2 regions of the Massilia sp. 2TAF26 genome follow, and region 2 is predicted to be linked to the other one. Evidence: predicted binding sites of a transcription regulator. Region 2 holds the regulator's gene; the other holds the start of a gene.

Region 1 (6,425 bases), on a different contig from region 2:
AGCTTGTAGGCATCGTAGGAGGCGGCCAGGCCAGCCAGGTCGGCCAGGTTTTCCGACAGCGTCAGCTGGCCGTTGACGGACAGGTCCGGGAAGGGTTTGTAGGTGTTGTACTGCTCCACCAGCTTGCCGGACGCGGCCTTGAAGTGCTCCATGTCCTGCTTGGTCCACCAGTCGCGCAGGCGGCCCTGGGCATCGAACTGGGCGCCCTGGTCGTCGAAGCTGTGGCTGATCTCGTGGCCGATGACGGCGCCGATCGCACCGTAGTTGGTGGCGTCGGAAGCCTTCGGATCGAAGAACGGCGGCTGCAGGATCGCGGCCGGGAAGTTCAGCGCATTCTGCAACGGCAGGTTGACGGCATTGACCAGCTGCGGCGGCATCGACCATTCGGTGCGGTCCGGCTTGCGGTGCAGCTTGGCGATTTCCTGGGCGGTGTGGAATTCGTCCGCGCGCACGGCATTGCCGAAGGCGTCATCGAGCACGACCTTCAGGCCCTCGTACGACTTCCACTTGTCCGGATAGCCCACGCCCACGTACAGGGTCTTGAGCTTTTCCTTGGCCTGGGCGCGGGTGGCCGGCGCCATCCAGTCGAGCTTGTCGACGCGCTTGCCGAAGGCATCGACGATATTGCCGACCATCTGCTGCAGGCGCGCCTTGTTCTCGGCCGGGAAGTACTTCGAGACGTAGATCTTGCCGACCGCCTCGTCCATCGCCTCGTTGGTCGCGGCCAGTGCGCGCTTCCAGCGCAGCGACTGTTGCGGCGTGCCGCTCAGGGCCTTGCCGTAGAACTCGAAACGCTGGTCGGACACGGCTTTCGGCAGTACGCTCGCCATCTGGTTGATGCGGTGGAAGGCCAGGTAGTCCTTCCAGGTCTGCAGGTCGACCTTCTGCACCAGTGCGGCTTCGCCCACCACCGCGCTCGGATGCCAGACGATGAATTTCTGCTGGTCGCCCAGGCGCGCGGCCTTGAAGAAGGCGTTCCAGTCCATGCCCGGGGCCTTGGCGGTGAAGTCCTTCGCGGTCCAGGTGTTGTCGGCCTTCAGCACGTCGGCCGAATCGGCGCGGGTGGCATGGGTGTTGGCGATGTCGACTTCGAGCGCGAACACCTTGGCGGCGCGTGCCTCGGCATCGCTCGCGGTTTTACTGTAATCGGCCAGCTTCAGCATGGCCGCGATGTGCTGCTGGTACTTGGTGCGCAGCTCGGCCATCTTCGGATTGTTGTCCAGGTAGTAGGCGCGGTCCGGCATGCCCAGGCCACCCTGCAGGAGGTAGGGCATGTGGCGCGTGGTGTCGTGCAGGCCCTGCGCGACCCACAGGCCGAACAGGTTCTCGGTAAAGAAGTGGGTGTTGTTCAGGGGGTCGACGTCGGCGCGGATCGATTCGCCCAGCGCGCGCGTGAGGCCGGCCTTGTCCTTGATGGCCTCGATCTTCGCCAGCATCGGCTTGAGCGGGGCGATGCCCTTGCCTTCGATGGCCGGCTCGTTCATGTAGGAGCGGTAGTAGTCGGATACCTTGCGGGGCTCGCCGCCCAGCTTCTTGTCGTCGGCGAGGCCCTCGATCATCTTGACGATGCGCTGGTTGGTCTCTTCCGCCAGCGCGCCCATCGCGCCCCAGGAGCTGCGGTCGGCCGGGATCTCGGTCTTCGACAGCCAGTCGCCGTTCGCGTAGGCGAAGAAATCGTCGCCCGGGCGGATGGCCGCGCTGCCTTGCGGCGCTTCGGCCTTCGGCGCGGCGGCCGGCTGCGCCTGCCCTGCCGCCTGGCCCGGCATCGAGATCACGGCGGCGCCGCACAGGGCGAACACGATCGCCGTCTTTACTGGTGTCCAGCTGGTCTTCATGGAATTCCCTTCTTGTTGATTGATCTGCTTATTGTAGTACCTGGGGTTCATTTCAGCGCCTCGCGCACCTGTGGCAGCAGGCGCGCCTTCTGGGCCGCGCGCACGCGCACGCCATTGGCGACCCGCTGCGCTTCGACCTGCGCGTCGGCCTCGAAGTTCTGGCGAACGTAGTCTTCCATGCGCTGGGCGTCCTGGACGCTCGAGGACGCGGTGACGATGCCCGGGAACACCCGGTAGCGGTTCAGCGCATCCTGGGTTTTCATCAACGGCTCGCGGTTGGCGACGGCGAAGTTCCAGGCCTGGTCGAGGTGTTCGCGGCCCACGCCCAGCACGATGCGGGCGACCATGGTCGGCGGCGTCGACGGCGCCAGCGACATCTGCAGCACCTTGTCGGCCAGGGCCGAATCCTGGACCTGGATCAGCGCCCCGGTCAAGCGCGAGCGCTCCTCGTTGTTCTGGCTCGCGGCCAGGCGCCCGGCGATGGCGTCGAAGGTGGCGGCGTCGGCGTAGCGGCCGGCGGCCGAGGTGACGAAGCCGATCATCGCCGGGCTGACCGCGGCGGGTTCCTTCAGCCAGCGCTGGAAGCGGCTGCGGGCCTGGGTGATCGCCTCCTCGTCGCCGGCGCGGGCCAGGACGCCGGCCAGCAGGGCGCGCAGCTGGGCGTCTTCGGCGGTTTCGCCCGGCTTTTCGTCCCAGCCCAGTTTCGCCAGCTTCGGTTTTGCAAAGCCGATGATGAAGCGGCGGACCAGCGGCCGTTCCGGCTCGCCGCGCGCCAGCGCATCCAGGAAGTTCAGGTTGGCAGCGATAGCCTCCCAGACCGCCAGGCGCGGCTCGTCGGCCAGTTGGCCGGCCAGCTTCAGGTATGCCTCGAGCGGCACGCTGCCGGCCGTGACCTGGGTCCAGGTGTCGTTCAGGAGCTTCAGGCGGGTGGCGTCCGGCAGGTGCGCGGCCTGGCCGGCCAGGGCGTCGAAGCTGGGACGGTCGTACTGGATGCGGAAGTAGCCGACGCTGTGCGGATCCACCACCAGCGCGCCTTCGCAGCCCGGCAGCATCAGGCGGGTGCTGGCGCCGGACAGCAGGGTATACATGGCCTTGCCGTTCACGGTACCGACCTGCACGGGCACGTTCCACAGCCGGTTTTCGGTGGCCGGCTCGTCGAGGCGGAACTGCTGCTGGCTGAGGCTCACCTTGCGCTTGCCGTCCTCGCAGACCTGCTCGACCTTGATGAGCGGGAAGCCCGGCTGGGTGGTCCAGTCCGAGGCCAGCTTGCCGACCGGCTTGCCGGACGCCTGCTCCAGCGCCGCCCACAGGTCGCTTGACGTCGTGTTCGAGTACTGGTGCTTCGCCATGTAGGCGCGGATGCCCTTGCGGAAGGCGTCTTCGCCGAGATACGCCTCGAGCATGCGCAGGAAGGCCTGGCCCTTCTCGTAGGTGATGTCGTCGAAGGCGTCGGCGGCCTGGGCTTCGGTCTCGACCGGGGTCTGGATCGGATGGGTGGTCTTGCGCGAGTCGAGGTTCATGACGCGCTCGCGGTCGCCGATGTTGGCCAGGTAGGGCCGCCACTCAGGGTGGAAATGCTCGGTGGCCTTGGACGCCATCCAGGAGGCGAAGCCCTCGTTCAGCCACAGATTGTCCCACCAGGCCATGGTCACCAGGTTGCCGAACCACTGGTGGGCCATCTCGTGGGCGTTGACCGAGAATGTGCCCTGCTTGACGCTCTCGGGGCTGGTCTTCGGGTCGTACAGCAGGGTGTTCTCGTTGTAGACGATGCCGCCCCAATTCTCCATCGCGCCATTGAAACCGTTCGGGATCGCAATCTGGTCGAGCTTGGCCAGCGGATACGGCACGCCGAAGTAATTGTTATAGAAGTGAAGCAGGTCGCGGCTGGCGCTCAGCGCGAATGCGCCCTTGTCCTTCTTGCCCTCGGTGGTGACGACGCCGATCTCGACCCCGTCCTGCCTGGCACTGATGCGCTCGAACTCGCCGGCCGCCAGCACCACCAGGTAGCTCGGCATCTTCGGGGTCGGCTTGAAGCTGATGCGCTGCTTGCCGCCGGCAAGCTTGGCCTGCTTGTCGACCGGGGTATTCGAATAGGCCTTCAGGCCCGCCGGCAGGTCGACCGACAGGCGGAATTTCGCGCGAAAGGCGGGCTCGTCCCAGGTCGGCAGCATGCGCCGGGCGTCGGTCGGCTCCATCGTGGTGGCGATCAGCTTCTTGTCGGCCTTGCCGGCCTGGTAATTCACATAGAACAGGCCGCGCCCTTCCCGATTGATCTTGCCGCGGAAGGCCAGGTCCAGGCGGTAGCGCCCCGGCGCGAGTTCATGCGGAAGGGTGAAGCTGAGGGTTTCCTGCTTGTCGTCCAGCACCGGCGTCAGCTTGAGCTGCTTCATGCCCTTGCCCGACAGGGCCGCGCTCTCGATCTCCAGGGCGGCGGCGTTCAGCATGATGGTCGAGGTCGGTTTGAGGACGTCGATCTCGATGCCTTCGGTGCCGCTGAAGGTATTGGCCTCGATGTCCGGCGCCAGGTGGGCGATGTATTCGACCGGAACGACATCCTTGGGCAGCTTGCCCGGTGTCTTATCAAAAGAAAATGGTGCCTCAGCATGGGCACCAATGGCGGCAATGGCCAGCGCGGTAGCGCCGAACGCCTGGAATCGTCTCATGGACTTTTCTCCCTCTCTCTCATCTTGTTATCGTCGGCGCTGCTGTGGCGCACCGATCCACCCTGCACTATAGGCAAGAGAAATGGCAAGGATGACAGGATTGCGACAGACTGCAAAAAGCCGCGCTGGATTGCACGATCCGGGGAGCAGGTCGCATTCTGCCCCTTTCCTTCGTGCGCCACAGTCTGCCGGAAACGGGCATGATCTTGATGTCGAAAAATTTTTAAAAAAATCTTTCGAAAACCCTAAAGTTCCCTAAAGCGGAGCCGTTAAGGTCTTAGATACCCGGCAATCCGGCCGGAAAAATTGCTTTTGGTGCACCATGACGTCCAACGAAGTCCTCGCCATGTACGAAAACATCGCCGCCCTCAGCGGCCGCATGGCGGCAGCGGCCCGCGACGGCGACTTCGACGGCCTGGCCCGCCTGGAAACCCAGTGCGCCCTGCAGGCAAGCGCCACCAAGTCGGGCGTTCCGGCACTCGAAGGCGCCCAGCGCCTGCGCAAGATCGACCTGCTCAAGCAGATCATGGCCAACGACCGCGCTGTGCGCGACGTGACCGAGCCCTGGCATGGACAGCTCGAGCGGGCCATGAGCGCTCACTGAATCCTGCCTGGCCGGCATTTCCGGAAAAAAGCACAACCCCTGCGATGGCGACGTCTCAGGGGTTTTTTTCCATCCTTCCCTGCAGCGCCACCGGACAGGACGGCTGGCTGGACTTCCGGCAGGCGCTGTGGCCGGACTGCCCCAGGGACGAGCACCTGGCCGAGATGCAGTCCGCCCTCGATCTTCCGGACAAATACGCCCAGTTTCTGGCTTGCGGAGCGGACGGCCAGGCCGCCGGTTTCGTCGAAGCCTCGCTGCGCACGGACTATGTCAACGGGACGGATAGCTCGCCGGTGGCTTTTCTCGAAGGTATTTACGTGGCGCCGGCGTACCGCCGCCAGGGCGTCGGCAGACTGCTGGTTGCCGCCGTGGCCGCATGGGCCAGGGAACGGGGATGCCGCGAACTCGCATCGGATGCGCCACTGGACAACGTGGTCAGCCATGCCATGCACGCCGCGCTGGGCTTCGAGGAAACCGAGCGGGTGGTGTACTTCCGCAAACCCCTGCCCTCTTCCTGATCCCGGTCTCAGGCCCCTTGCGCCGTCGCGGCCGCCCTACCCTGCGCCGCCAGGATTCCCGCAATATTCCCCTCGATCCATTCGGCCAGCTCACCCAGCTTGCCGCTGATCTCTTCCCCCAGCGGCGTCAAGCGATATTCGACGCGCGGCGCGGCCGCCGTGTGGACGATGCGCTGGACGAAGCCGTCCTGTTCCAGCCATACCAGGGTCTGGGCCAGCATCTTCTCGCTGATGCCGCCGACCCTGCGGCGCAGCTCGCCGAAACGCTGGGCGCCGTCGCCCAGCGCCACCAGCAGCAGGACGCCCCAGCGGCTGGTCACGTGCTTGAGTATGTCGCGCGAAGGACAATGTTCGGAAAATATATCGCCGCGCAGGGCGGGGTCCGGGGATGCATCGTTCATGGAGTCTCCTTGCCAACCATGACATCCTAAGCCAAGCGGGGAAACTCAGCCGTCGCCTTGCGCGCAGGCATGTGCAGGCAAGAAAATGAGGGCAAGAAAAAACCCGCTGCGGAAGATCCGAGCGGGTTTTCAGGAATTGGGGAGTGCGAGCACCAGGTATCTCCTGGCGTCGCCTCTTGCCGGTTGCATCCGGCGTTCACCTGCCACTGTAGACAGGCAAACCGCTTCCGGGTACAGGCGTTTCTTCAACGATCATCTGGTTTCCGCGCCACGCTATCGGTGGTGGCTGCGCCAGATCCTGAGCCGTTTTTGTGGTCAAGAAGATCACATGCGAGCCAGTATAACGCAAATTTCGAGCTTGTGTAGACGAGTTTGTGTGCGCCTATTCGAAAGTCGGCTCGACC
Region 2 (6,425 bases):
GCGCAGGTGCTGCTCGGCCTTGACGGCGAGATCGGCCGCATAGAAGGCGTAATGGTTGCCGCCGCTGCCCTTGGCGCGGTACATGGCGCTGTCGGCCGCCTTCAGCAGGGCTTCGCTGTCGCACCCGTCGCCCGGGTACATGGCGATGCCGATGCTCCCCGACGGGAACACCTCCTGGCCGCACAGCGCCAGCGGCTGGAACAGGCTCTCGAGCAGCTTGGACGCCACCAGCGCGGCATCGTCCGGCCCGGCCAGGTCCGCCAGCACCACCACGAATTCGTCGCCGCCCTGGCGCGCCACGGTGTCGCTCTCGCGCAGCACGCCGGACAGGCGGCGCGCGATCTCGACGATCAGCTGGTCGCCGGCCTCGTGGCCAAGGCTGTCGTTGACGTGCTTGAAGCGGTCGAGGTCGATGAACATCACCCCGACCTGACGGCGCGCGCGCTGGGCCTGGGCGATCGCCTGCACCAGGCGGTCCTGCAGCAATAGCCGGTTCGGCAGTCCGGTCAGGGCGTCGTGGCTGGCCATGCGCAGCAGCGCTTCCTCGGCCTGCTTGCGGCGCGAGATATCCTCGACCGCGACGATCAGGCGCAGCTGGCCGGAGGCGGCTTCGCGCATGGTCGAGGCGCTCAGCGCCACCCAGACCTCGCGCCCGTCCTTGCACAGGTAGCGCGTCTCGCGCTGGAAGTCGCGGACTTCTCCTGCCACCAGGCGCGCCACCAGGGATTTGTCCTCATCCAGCTCGTCCGGATGGGTGATCTGGTGGAAGAAGCGCTGCAGCAGTTCGATCTCGGTATAGCCGACGATACCCGACAGCCTGCGGTTCACGCGCAGGAAGCGCCCTTCGCGCGACAGCAGCGCGATGCCGACCGCGGCCTGGCTGAAGGTCAGTCGAAAGAACTCCTCGCTCTCCTGCAGGCGCAGCCTGGCCTGGCGGCGGAAGGTGACGTCCTGGCCGATCAGGAGCAGCAGCTCGTCGCCGGCCTGGCGGGTGCGGCGGATGTTGAACTCGAACCAGCGCACGCCGTCCGCGTGGCCGTACACCGGCACCACCACCGCATCCTGCGGCGCGCTGGTGCGCAGCGCGGCCGTCACCCGCTCGCCCAGTTCCGGCGCCGGAATCAAGGCTTCGAGTTCGGGGTGGGCGCCGAGCACGTCCTCGGGAACGCCGAGCATGGCGCTCATGGTGGCGTTGATCGAGCGGACGCGGAGTCCGGCGTCGACCACCAGCAGGCCGGCCGGCATGCCGTCGATGACCTGCTCCAGGTAGTTCTTGTACTGCAGGACGCTGCGCTGGCCGGCGTGGCCGTAGGTGTCCAGGGCCAGGCCGATATCGAAGGCAACCACCTTCAACACCGCCTTGTAGGCGGCGCCGAAGCGCGCCGGATCGCCTTTCAAGCGCTCCCACAGCAGCGGAATCATCTCGGCCAGGTATTTGCGGTAGGCGCCGATATACCACTTCGGCTCGAGGCCGATGCTCTGGTGTACCACGCCGACGCGCAGGCGGTCGTGCACGTAGTCCGGGCCGTAGTCGCCGGCGGTCAGGCTGTGGAAATACACGCTCAGGGTGTCGTGCAGGCGCGCCATGACGGCATCGTCCTTCAGCAGCGCGCGCAGTTCGCCGAACTCCAGCAGGTGGTTGTAGAAGGCTTCGGAAAAGGAGGCGCCGTCGGCGCCGGTGAGGGCGTGCACTTCGCGCAGCAGGGCCTCGTCTTCCCCGCCCAGTTCGAGGAAGCGCTTGCGCGCCGCGATCTCGCGCTCGTCCAGTCCGATCTCGCTTGCGATCGCTGCCACTGAATTGTCTGATCCGCTCATAAACCCATGTTCGATGAATGCGCCCGACGATGGTTGCGCCCATCGGGCGCGCTAATGCGGCAGCCACCGCGGCAGGCGCAAGCGCGGTGGTTCGGGGGTGCTGTGGGACGCATCTCGTGGGTCAGTTACGCGCGTTGTTTGGGCAGCGCAAGAGCGGTCAGGACGCGGGAATTTCTGTCGTGAAACTCATATGTTCTTCCAGCATCATTACATTCTAACAATCGTGCACTGCACCAAGAAACCTAATCTGTGACAAACAATCAATCCGTTGCGCTAAAGCCTCACTCATCGTGTGGTTTCTTGCGGCACGGCAATATTCCCGGGCGTCCGGCTTGCTACAACCGTTTTTTGGACAAGCAGAGGGAGGAAACATGGACTGGAAAACGATCATCGGGGCGGCGCTGGCAACGGGCCTGCTGGCCGCGTCCGGCGCCGCGACGGCGGCCGCCGACGTCACGATCCGGGTCGCGCCGGAACGCCAGAACCTGGCGAAGAGCGACAACGTGGTGGTCGACGTCAGCGTCACCAACGCGACCGCGGCCACCCAATACCTGCTGAAGTGGCAAACGCCGTTCGGCGCCATCGAGGCCCCGCTGTTCGAGGTCACGCGCGACGGCCTGCCGGTGCGCTACCTGGGCATCCTATTTCTGGGTATGGCTGAACATGACCGCGTCGGTCTTGATATCGGCCGCGGAGTCGAGCTGGCGCACGTCCGCCAGCGCGCTGCCCTCGTAACGGATCACATAGGTGTGCGTGCCGGGCCGGAAGGCGTAGGCATGGGTGATGTCGATGGTGTGCGCGTGGGCCGAGTGCGGCGCCAGCTCGACGTAGTCGTCCAGGGTCAAGGGGCCGCGCTTGACCATGCGGCCCGTGTACGGCACCGGCGCCTCGCCGGGATGCTCGCGCAGGTCGAACAGGCGACGCGCCAGTTCGGTATCCGCCGCGATCTCGCGCGGCAGGCCGACCCTGCGCTCGCCGCGGTTCTCGATCCTGAACGTCACCAGCACCTTGTCATGCCTGGCGTCGACGCTCAGGCTCGCATGCACATTCATCAGTTCTCCTCCATCGGCGCGCGCGGCGGTGGCCGTCATGAGCCACAGCGCGGCGCACAGCATCGTTCGTCTGCGCATCGACATCTCCTGTCGGGTTGAACGATTGTGCTCCGGCATGGCTGAAATGCCAAGCGTGCGCAGGGTGGATTACTCCGTGCCGGTCCCGGCCAGGATGGTGACGGCCACGCGCCGGTTGCGCGCGCGCCCGACGGGATCGTCGTTGGGCGCGATCGGCTGGTTGGCGCCGCGCCCGATCGCCGCCAGGCGGCGCTCCGCCACCCCGTTCTCGATGAACAGCCGCACCACGGTCGTGGCGCGCACCGCCGACAGCTCCCAGTTCGAGGGGAAGGCCGCGTTGGCGATCGGGGTGGTGTCGGTGTGGCCCTCGACCTCGATCGCATGCGGGTCGTCCTTCAGCAGGCCGGCCACGGTGGCGAGGGTTTCACGCGCATTGCCAGTGAGGCCGGCGTCGCCCTCGTCGAACAGCACGCTGGCGTTGATCTCGATGGTGATGCCGCGGGCGTTGCGGGTGACGCGCACCTTGCCGCTGTTGACCAGCGGCGCCAGCACGCTGTCGAGCTTGCGCGCCAGCAGGTCGAGGCGCTCGCGCTCGCGTTTGGCCGCCTCCGCACGCTTGTGCGCGATGATGTTCGCCAGCGGCAGCGGCAAGGGGTCGGTTTCGACCGAGGGATTGATTTTCGTGGCGGCGCCGCGCCCGCCAAAGGCGTCGCCGAGGGCGTCCGACAGCACCTTGTACTTGCCGACGTTGACCACCGAGACCGCGTACATCACGACGAAGAAGGCGAACAACAGGGTGATGAAATCGGCGTAGGAGATCAGCCAGCGCTCGTGGTTCTCGCTGTCTTCGACGAAGGGTTTGCGGCGCGCCATGTGCCCGGCCCGATCAGTGCTGCGCCATCAGGCAGGCGATGCGTTCTTCGAGCACGCGGGTGGTGTCGCCGGTGGCGAGGTCGTGGAACACGTCGGTCAGGATCTCGTACTGCAGCACGCGCTCGGCGACGATCCCTTTGAGTTTATTTCCCACCGGATGGAACAGCAGGTTGGCCAAGCCCACGCCGTACACCGTGGAGACGAAGGCGACCGCGATGCCGGCGCCCAGGCGCGAGGGGTCGCTCAGGTTTTCCATCACGTGGATCAGGCCCAGCACGGCGCCCAGGATGCCGACCGTCGGCGCATAGCCGGCCGCCGCCTCCCAGATGCGGGCGGCCTGGCGCTCGCGCATCTCGTAGCTGTTAATCTCGGTTTCCAGCAGGCTGCGCAGCTTGTCCGGATGGATGCCGTCGATCACCAGGCGCAGGCCCTTCTGGATGAAGGGATCGGCCTTCGCCATGTACTGTTCCAGCGACAGCAGGCCGTCGCGGCGCGCCGACAGGCTCCACAGGTGGATTTCGCGCGCCAGGTGCTGGCGGCGGTCGGGCGGCGGCGCGAACACCCAGCGCAGCATGCGCAGGCCGCGGATGAAGGCGGATTTCCTGGTCTGTAGCAGGACGGCGCCGAAGGTACCGACCACCACGATCGCGAACGCGGCCGGCTGCACCAGCGAGGAGAACTTGCCGCCGTCGAGAGTGTGGCCGACGATGATGCCGGCGATCGCCAGCAGCAGCCCGAGCAGGCTGGCTATGTCCACGCGCGCTCCCGCAGGTAGGCGCGCAGGCGGGCCACGGCCTGGCTGTGCAGCTGCGAGACGCGCGACTCCGACACGCCCATCACCGCACCGATCTCCTTGAGGTTCAGCTCTTCCTCGTAATACAGGCCCATCAGCAGTTTTTCGCGCGGCGGCAAGGCGTCGATGGCGTCGATCACGGCCTGGCGGAAGTCGGTTTCCATCAGCGCGCGCAGCGGGTCGTCCTCGTCGACGGCATAGCGGTCGAGGAAGCTGTCGCTGCCCTCGTCGCCTTCGCCGCTGTGGAAGTCTTCGTAATAGAGCAGCTGGTGGCCGCCGGAATCGCCCAGCATCTCCTGGTAGTCGGCCAGCGGCAGCTTGAGCGATTTCGCCACTTCGGATTCGCTGGGCGGACGGCCGAGCTGCTGCTGCAGCGCGGCCATCGCCTGCTCCACCTTGCGCATGTTCTGGCGGGTCGAGCGCGGCATCCAGTCGCTGCTGCGCAGTTCGTCGAGCATGGCGCCGCGGATCCGCAGTACCGCATAGGTCTCGAACTGGGCGCCGTGGTTCTCTTCGTAGCGGCCGATCGCATCGAGCAGGCCGATCATGCCTGCCTGTACCAGGTCATCGACTTCGACGGACGGCGGCAGCTTCGCCTTCATCTGGTGGGCGAGACGCTTCACCAACGGCATATGCTCCGTCAGCAAGTGATTCTTGTCCGCTTTCCCTTTAACCGTGTACATTTTTGCTTATTCGTATTCTCTTATGCCGCGTGGCTCATGCCTGTCGCAAAACGGCCGGCCAGGCGGCGGAATGCCACCGAAGCGCCCGCCAGCGGGAAAGCGTCGACCACGGCCCGCCCGAGGCGTGCGGCGCGGTGCAGGTACTCGTCGGCGGGTACGGAACCCATCGAATTGAGTGTTACCGCCAGGTAACGTGTTGCCGCTGATGACATATTATCGTATACCACCTTCGCCTCGGCTTCGGTAGCGCCGGTGACAAGGATACCGAAGGGACGGCGGCCCAGATGCTGGGACAGGCGCTTGATCAAGGCATAGGCATTCGTGATGGATGTCGCGCCGGTCGAGACCTGGACCACGATCTCCGACGAGGCCATGATCGGCACCGGAAAGCCGCCCTCCTCGCTGAATTCGCCGTCGACGATGACGATGCTGCCGGCCGCCTGCTTGACCAGCACGTCGAAGGTTTTCGCCAGGCGGCGCGCATCCTCCGTCGCCCCCGCGTAGGCGGGGGGCCAAGTTTGCTGGCGTCCCCGGCCACTCACAGGAACTTGGGTTCCCGCCTCCGCGGGAACGACGCTATTCATCGTCACCACCGAAAAGCCCTGCGGCGCCGGATGGATCACCTGGTTCAGCGCACACTCCTGGCGCGCCACCTGCAGCAGGCCGGGACCGCGGTCCACGCCCAGGCGCCGGGCCACGCCGTAGTCGCGCTCGCAGGCGTCGACGATCAGCACGTCGTTGCCGCTCTGCGCCAGCGAGGCGCCGAGGTTGATCAGCATGGCGCCCTTGTCGTCCTGCGGGGTCGCCGAAAGGAAGGTCACGATGCGCGGCTTGGGGCCGGCCAGCATCCGCCGCAGGCCTTCGGCCTGGTCGAAGTCGAAACTAGCCAACATACACCTCGCGCAGCGAACGGTCGCTGTTCAGGTTGCCGAGGCCGGCCATCATCAGCGGCAGGTCGGCGTCGGAAAACTGGGCCGCGGCCTCCTTCTTGTTGCGGAAGGCGCGGTCGACCAGCATGGCGCGGTCGGCCAGGTGCAGGTCTTCCGGCACGCGCTGGCCGGTCGACACGTAATACAGGTTCAGCTTCTGGCGGATCATCACGTCCAGTACACCGCCGATCGAAGCGGCTTCGTCCAGCTTGGTCATGATGCAGCCGGCCAGGCCGCTGCCCTGGTAGGCGCGCACCACTTC

Evidence for each region. Region 2 encodes FliA, which starts transcription of late flagellar genes. Its sites were predicted from a motif close to CTAAAGTTTNNNNNNNNNNNGCCGNTA; they were not measured.
Region 1: a site for FliA is predicted at 4,744-4,770, ahead of AB4Z32_RS20070 (flagellar protein FliT). Genes of this name have one in related genera too.

The regions. Positions count from the first base shown of each region.
Region 1 covers NZ_JBFRFV010000022.1:6,730-13,154, reverse strand. Annotated here, with positions in the region: gene AB4Z32_RS20080 (M13 family metallopeptidase) at 1-1,835, opposite strand, end outside; gene AB4Z32_RS20075 (M1 family metallopeptidase) at 1,883-4,498, opposite strand; gene AB4Z32_RS20070 (flagellar protein FliT) at 4,821-5,102, shown strand; gene aac(6') (aminoglycoside 6'-N-acetyltransferase) at 5,147-5,620, shown strand; gene AB4Z32_RS20060 (winged helix-turn-helix transcriptional regulator) at 5,629-6,021, opposite strand; gene AB4Z32_RS20055 (type IV pilus assembly protein FimV) at 6,404-6,425, opposite strand, start outside.
Region 2 covers NZ_JBFRFV010000011.1:1,604-8,028, reverse strand. Annotated here, with positions in the region: gene AB4Z32_RS13370 (EAL domain-containing protein) at 1-1,794, opposite strand, end outside; gene AB4Z32_RS13365 (hypothetical protein) at 2,457-2,945, opposite strand; gene motD (flagellar motor protein MotD) at 3,015-3,758, opposite strand; gene AB4Z32_RS13355 (flagellar motor protein) at 3,772-4,515, opposite strand; gene AB4Z32_RS13350 (RNA polymerase sigma factor FliA) at 4,506-5,234, opposite strand; gene AB4Z32_RS13345 (MinD/ParA family ATP-binding protein) at 5,255-6,124, opposite strand; gene flhF (flagellar biosynthesis protein FlhF) at 6,117-6,425, opposite strand, start outside.